Regions from separate parts of the Falsarthrobacter nasiphocae genome, predicted to be linked through region 1. Evidence: riboswitches for the same ligand, from Rfam matches in the RefSeq annotation. Region 1 holds a riboswitch; the other holds the start of a gene.
What was found. A riboswitch is a leader RNA that binds a small molecule or an ion and turns the genes downstream of it on or off. The one in region 1 is predicted to bind thiamine pyrophosphate.
Positions count from the first base shown of each region.

Region 1 (3,387 bases):
GACACGCTGCACAGCTGCTCCTCGAGGAAGGACTGCGGCGGGGTGTGGACGCCGCGGACGCCCTGCGTGTTCTGCGCGACGAGCGCGGTCACGACGCCCATGCCGTACGCCCCCATGGCGGCGAAGGACTTGAGATCCGCCTGGAGCCCAGCGCCGCCCGTGGGATCCGTTCCGGCAATGCTCAGGACGCGGGGCACCCGGTCAGTTGCGGCGGCCAGGGCCCGTGCCAGGTCCGTCTCGCGGGCGAGAGCCTGGGGCGTGTCCCCCGGGCGCGCGTCTGCGGAAGCTGGCGCGGCGGCCGGCGTGGTCTCGTTGGTCTGGCTCATGCCGTCACCTCCGTGATGCGGTTGTTCAGGTCCTCCGGGGTCACGCGGGCGAGCTCGTCGATGAACCGCATCGCGAACGAGCCCGGCCCCTCGCTCGCTGCCGCCGCCCGCTCCGACGCCACGGCATAGAGCGCCGAGGCAGCCGACGCCGCCTCGAGGGGGCCCGTGACCCCCGCGAACGCGGCCATGACGGCGCCGAGCGAGCAGCCTCCGCCTGTCATGCGCGTCAGCAGCTCGCTTCCGCCGGTCACCGTGATGAGGCGCGTCCCATCGGTGATGAAGTCAGTCTCCCCAGAGACGGCGACGACGAGGCCGCGGCGCTTGGCCAGCGCCCTCGCGGCCTCCAGGGCGTCCGCCGACTCCGCCGTGGCGTCGACACCGCGCCCGCCCTCTCCCTCCCCCGCCATGACGAGGATCTCGGAAGCGTTGCCGCGGATGATGGCCGGGCAGGCCTCGAGCAGCTCGAAGGCGAGGGCCGTGCGGACTGGGAGCGCGCCGACCGCCACCGGGTCGAGCACCCAAGGCGTCTCCTGCTGGGCTGCTTCGAGGGCTGCCTCCCGCTGCTCGCGGGTCGGTGTGCCGAGGTTGACGAGGACGCCGTCAGCCATGGCCGCGAACCCGCCCGCCTCACCGGGGATGTCGCACATGGCTGGCGAGGCTCCGAGGGCGAGGAGGACGTTGGCCGTGTAGTTCGTGACCACGGCGTTCGTGATGCACTGCACGAGCGGGTGGCGCTGGCGCAGCGCGGTCAGGGCTCCAGCCGCGTCGATCGGGCCGGGCTGGGAGGGGTGGCCGGGCTGGGAGGCCGGACCGGGCTGGGAGGCCGGACCGGTCTGGGAGGCCGGACCGGTCTGGGCGGCCTCTGCGGGGTGGGCGGAGACAGCGCTCGCGCCGTTGGGAGGCTGTGGTGAAGCCATGGGACATCCCTTCGCTAGTTCTACCTAGATCAGGTTCGACGGGTCTGCTCTCAGCCAGCGGCGGATCGGCGCGCTGGCACCCCGTGTCACTTTTCTCAGGTTAGCACCGGGGCCGTGACCGCCGAGGCGCGCGATACCATTCAGATCAGAAGGCGCAGGCCCGGATGACCACCCCGCGGAGCGAACCCTGCACCGCCCCGTGATCGTTGCGTCCGCGCCTCCACCCCGGAGTCCGGTCGCAAGCGTGTCAAGGAATGGTCGATGGGCATCTTCTCCCCTCTGCACACCCACCTCACGAATCCGCACATTGTTGCCGTGATCAAACCCCACTACTGGCGGCTTGGCACCTATTCTCCGGAGGTGGAGCGTGCCCGGCCGGCCGTCGTCGCCGCGGGAACACAAGAGCTCTTCGACGAGCCCGTGATGCTCTTCTGCGGAAGCAGCAAGTCCGCTGCCTTTTTCCTCGCAGACCGCGTCATCCTTGTCCAGGCTGGCCTGGTGGGCTCGCGGACGCGCGAGCTCCGCTACGACCGCGTCCAGGTGGTGAGAACGAAGCAGGGAGCGCTCACCGGCGAGGTGGTGGCCGAGTACGCGGGCGGCGAGGTGAGAATCAGGATGCCGGCGAGCAAGGTCCAGGAGGCAGCGCGACTCTTGCGCTCGAAGGCCGGCTGAGGGACGCGGTGCGAGCCCGCATGCGGGAAGCCCCCGGAACCAAACCTGGTTCCGGGGGCTTCCCGTGTTTCTTAGTGGCGGGGGCAAGATTTGAACTTGCGACCTCCGGGTTATGAGCCCGGCGAGCTACCGAACTGCTCCACCCCGCGTCAACAAACTCAACGTTACGCGAGTGCGACATCTTTGGCAAATCGAAGGGGGCCTCTGAGGTCGACGTCACACGCGGGGTGGGTCAGGCTACTTGGTGTTTGCCGCCTTCTCCTCGGCGGCGATGGCTGCGGCCAGGGCCTTCTTGAGGTCCTCCTGGGCCGTCCCGTAGGCCGCGAAGTCGCCCTTGGCGAGCGCGTCCTGGCCGCGCTTCATCGCCTCGCTCGCGCTGGAGAGCGCCTGGCGCAGCTCGTCTGAGGCGGGCTTGGAGGCGTTCGGCTTCGTCGTGTCCTTGTCAGCAGGCGTGCTGGTGGACCCCGTTCCGCTCTTCGCCGCGTATCCCTTGAAGATCTGGTCGAGCGCCTCGTCAAGCGTGGGTGCGAACCCGACCTCTTCTCCGAAGTTCACGAGGACTCGGCGCAGGGTCGGCATCTTGATGCCCTCCTTCGCCTGGACGTAGACGGGCTGCACGTAGAGAATGCCGTCGCCAGCGGGCAGGGACAGCAGGTTGCCGTTGATGACCTGGGAGGCGCCCGAGCTGAGCAGGTTGAGCTCCTTGCTCACGGTCGGGTTCGACGTGAAGCGCGTCTGCGCCTGACCCGGCCCTGGCACAACCGTGTCCCGCGGGAGCTCGAGCAGCGTCAGCCGCCCGTACCCCTCGGCCACCTTGCCCTGGGTCGAGCCGGCCTCACCGTTCGCGGAGAGGAAGCCGTACATGACGTCGCGCTGCTGCCCGCTTCGCAGGTTGCTCGAGATGAACGGGGTCGTCAGGGCGAAGGACGCCGCCGACTCGCCCGGCATCTTCAAGCTCATGTAGTAAGGCGGCTGGAGGGCCTTCGCCGACGAGGTCGGGTCGTTCGGCACAACCCAGGCGTCGTCGTTGTTGAAGAGACGATTGGCGTCCGTGACGTGATAGCGGCCGAGCATTTCACGCTGGACCTTGAACTGGTCCTGCGGATAGCGGACGTGAGACAGGAGGCCGCCGCTCATCTCGGAGCGGTCCCGGATCACGCCCGGGTAGATCCTCTTCCAGGCGCGCAGGATCGGGTCCTCGTCCCAGGAGTACAGGCGCACCGTGCCGTCGTAGGCGTCGACCGTCGCCTTGACGGAGTTGCGCATGTAGTTGGCCTTCTTGGCGGGCAGGGCCTCGCGGCGCCCGGCGCTCGTGTTCGTGTCGGTCGTCGCGGAGCTGAGCTCCGTCGGCGTGGAGTACGGGTACTTGTCAGAGACCGTGTAAGCGTCGACGATCCACTGGACGCGCCCGTCGACGACGGCCGGATAGGCGTTGTCGTCCACCGTGAGGAACGGTGCGGCCGCGGCGACGC
Region 1 covers NZ_JAVDUI010000001.1:434,292-437,678, forward strand. The annotation lists gene thiD (bifunctional hydroxymethylpyrimidine kinase/phosphomethylpyrimidine kinase) at 1-326, opposite strand, end outside; gene thiM (hydroxyethylthiazole kinase) at 323-1,243, opposite strand; TPP riboswitch at 1,233-1,337, opposite strand; gene J2S35_RS01940 (PH domain-containing protein) at 1,505-1,915, shown strand; tRNA gene J2S35_RS01945 (tRNA-Met) at 1,991-2,064, opposite strand; gene J2S35_RS01950 (UPF0182 family membrane protein) at 2,153-3,387, opposite strand, start outside.

Region 2 (3,387 bases), 950 kb from region 1:
GTGCTCCGGGTTCTGGAAGACCGTGCCGATGCGCCGGATGAGGTCCGAGGCGCGCCAGTGGAACGGCTCGCTCCGCGCGGTGCTCCCGGGGGTCTGCCGGTGCCCGGGGTTCCCGGCGGTGCCCGGGCGGCCTGGGCCCATGCCCGCCTCGACCCGGCCCGCGAGGGGCTCGAGGAGGCCGGCGAGAGTCAGGGCCAGCGTGGACTTGCCCGCGCCGTTCTCCCCCATGATCGCGAGGGCCTCGCCCCGCCTCACCTCGAGGTTCAGGCCTGCCTGGATGGCGCGCCGCCCGGACTCGCCCCGGCGGATGCTCCACCGCCGCTTGGGGTCCCGCGTGACAGAGAGGTCCACGGTGCGCAGGACGACGTCGGCCCCCTGCACCGCTGCCCCCGACCGCGGGCGCACGTCCGGGGTCTCCCCCGGCAGCCAGACGCCCGCCTTGCGGAGCACGGGCCGCATGGGCGAGTCCTCGGCGAGCACCTCAGCCACGGGGCCGTCCGCGAGGATGCCCCCGCCGGGCGCGAGGACGACGGCCCGCTCGGTCATGCGGGCCCAGTCCTCGAGCCTGTGCTCCACGACGACGAGCGCCGAGCCCCGCTCACGGCAGACCGCGTCCACGGCCGCAACCACGTCCCGGGCGCCCTCAGGGTCCAGGTTGGCGGTGGGCTCGTCAAGGAGGAGCAGCTCGGGCTCCATGGCGAGCAGCCCCGCCAGGCCCACGCGCTGCTTCTGCCCGCCCGAGAGGCGCCCCGTGGAGCGGTCCGGGTCCATCCCCGCGAGGCCCACGGCCTCGAGGCTCGCCGGGATGCGCCGCCTGATCTCGGCCGGGTCCACCCCGAGGTTCTCGGGGCCGAAGGCCACGTCCCGCCCGACGGTGGCCATGACCACCTGGGACTCAGGGTCCTGGTGCATGAGGCCGGCGGTGCCCCTCGCCTCGGACGGGTGCGCCCCGCGGAGGCGGATGATCCCGGACTCCTGGACGCCGTCGTCCGCCGACTCAGAGGTGAGCACCCCCGCGAGGGCGGCCAGGAGCGTGGACTTGCCGGACCCGGACGGGCCGAGCAGGAGGACCCGCTCGCCCGGGGCGATACGGAGGGTGACGGGCCCGAGGGAGGGCGCGGGAGCCCCTTCATGGAGAACGGAATAGTTCTCGACGACGACGAGGTGGCCGCCCGACTCACCCGCCGCGCCCCCGGAGGAAGCAGGGGGCGGGGCGGGGGCGGTGTGGCGGCCAGAGGTCCCCGGCTCGCCGCGGTGAGAGTCCGTCACGCTAGAGCGCAGGCTCGCGGTGCGCGTTGCGCGAGGCGAGGCCCGAGAGCGCGCCCGTGGCGGCCACGCCGCGCGTCATGAGCCAGGAGACCAGGCCAGCGACGAGGGCACCCGAGATGATGCCGAAGACCATGTAGATGAGCTTCCAGGCGATGACCCACTCGGCGTAGTAGCCGCTGATGAACGCGTCGTTGAACGTGCCGAAGAGGCCCGCCCCCGCGCCCGCGAGCATGGCGACGGGCAGGGTGAAGCGGCGGTAGCGGAAGGCCGCGAAGGCGAGCTCCGCGCCCAGGCCCTGGACGATGCCGGAGAGGAGGACGGCCATGCCCCACTGCGAGCCGACGAGGGCCTCCCCGACCGCCGCCACGACCTCGCAGAAAATGGCCGCGCCCGGCTTGCGGACGATGAGCGCGCCCAGGACACCCGGGAGGAGCCACGCGCCGATCACGAGGCCGCCCATCGGGGGAAAGGCCGCGAATGCCCCGCTGATGACGCCGTAGAACGCGTTCCACGCCCAGAAGAAGACGCCGCCGAACACGGCGACAAGGGCGGCGATGACGATGTCGATGGTGGTCCAGCCGCGACGGGCCGACGCGGCCTGCGAGGTGGTTCCGCGTGTGGTGGTCATGAACTTGTCCTTCCAACAAATGTGCATGGAAGGGGTCCAGGCATGCCTGGCGAGATGACTCGACTCCCTGCCGCCGGTACTAACCGGATCAGGTTCGAGGGTCTGCATGAATGCACTCTCAGCGCCCTGTGTCTCTGGCCATGACGGCCGGCGCTCCCCTGTCGTGTGACGCGCGCGGAAAACCCCGCGCTCACGCCTCCACCATACCGCAGACGCCACCCAGCCTGGCGGACTATGCTGAGGTCAGACACTTGACGCGGCACTGCACTGTGCCGCGCATCCCCACCTCGCAAGGAGTCAACGTGCAGCCCATCATCAAGCTTCTCGGCACGGCCGCCAGCATCGGAGCAGGCTTCGTGAGCGCCAAGGTCGTCGACATCATCTGGGAGAAGACCACCGGACACAAGGCTCCCAAGAAGGGCGAGGACGTGGACCAGTCCTTCGTCCAGGCCATCGTGTTCGCGGTCGTCTCCGCCACGGTGTCCGCCGTCATCACCCAGGCCGTCAAGAAGGGCCAGAACAAGGTCCTCAAGGGCTTCAACCGCTCCCGGACCGAGGTCGCGTAAGCACCCCGCTCCCCCGCTTGACGGTGCGGCCGGCTCCCCTCGGGGGCCGGCCGCACGTGTGTCTGGGGCAGGGCGTCAGCGGCCCTCATCCAGCTCGGCGGCCAGGTCGTCGCGGACGAGATCCTGGTACGGGGTGCTCGCCGTCCGGTGGGCCGTGCGGGCCGTGATGTGCGCGGAGATGGGCACGGTCACGAGCTGCAGCACCCAGACGAGGGCCAAGAAGGGCACGAGGCGCCAGTCGCCGATCGTGAGCCCCACGGCCACGAGCATCATGAGCAGGCCGATGACCTGCGGCTTGGAAGCGGCGTGCAGCCGGGCCATGTCAGACGGGAAGCGGAGGATTCCGACGGCGGCGGCCAGCGCCCAGAAGGCACCGCCGACAAGCAAGACGCCCGCGACAATGTCGACAATCATGAGCGCTCGTTCTCCTTTCGGGACGCGAGGAAGATCGAGAAGGACAGCGTCGCCACCCAGGCCACGACCGAGAGGACGAGGAGGAGCGTCAGGTGATCGGCGACCTTGGACGTCGTCATGTAGACGCAGAGCGCCCCGACGAACACCGTCACGAGGACGTCCACGGCGATGACCCGGTCCAGGAGGCGGGGCCCGCGCTGGATGCGCACGAGCGAGGCCAGCGCAGCGACGCTCAACAGAGCCCCGGCGAGGACGGTGCAGTAGTGGAGAAAGCTCATCGGGTGCCTCCCTGGGCGGCGCTCGCTCCAGACGAGCTCACCGTGTCGTGAGTGCGGGCGCGCTGGCGCCCGTGGGGGCCCCGTGCGGAGAGGCGGCGAGCCGCGGCGCGCTCCCGCTCGTCCTGCCTGCCGAGGATGTCGAGGATCCGGTACTCCGTCTCGTGGGCCTCGCGGATGAAGTCGTCCGCGGCCTCATCCGTGGAGACCCCCAGGACGTGGACATAGAGGATGG
Region 2 covers NZ_JAVDUI010000001.1:1,385,458-1,388,844, reverse strand. The annotation lists gene J2S35_RS06265 (ABC transporter ATP-binding protein) at 1-1,269, opposite strand, end outside; gene J2S35_RS06260 (ECF transporter S component) at 1,271-1,897, opposite strand; TPP riboswitch at 1,945-2,067, opposite strand; gene J2S35_RS06255 (DUF4235 domain-containing protein) at 2,200-2,463, shown strand; gene mnhG (monovalent cation/H(+) antiporter subunit G) at 2,539-2,877, opposite strand; gene J2S35_RS06245 (monovalent cation/H+ antiporter complex subunit F) at 2,874-3,155, opposite strand; gene J2S35_RS06240 (Na+/H+ antiporter subunit E) at 3,152-3,387, opposite strand, start outside.
Region 2: linked by a shared signal. The riboswitch ahead of J2S35_RS06260 (ECF transporter S component) and the one ahead of thiM (hydroxyethylthiazole kinase) in region 1 are both predicted to bind thiamine pyrophosphate.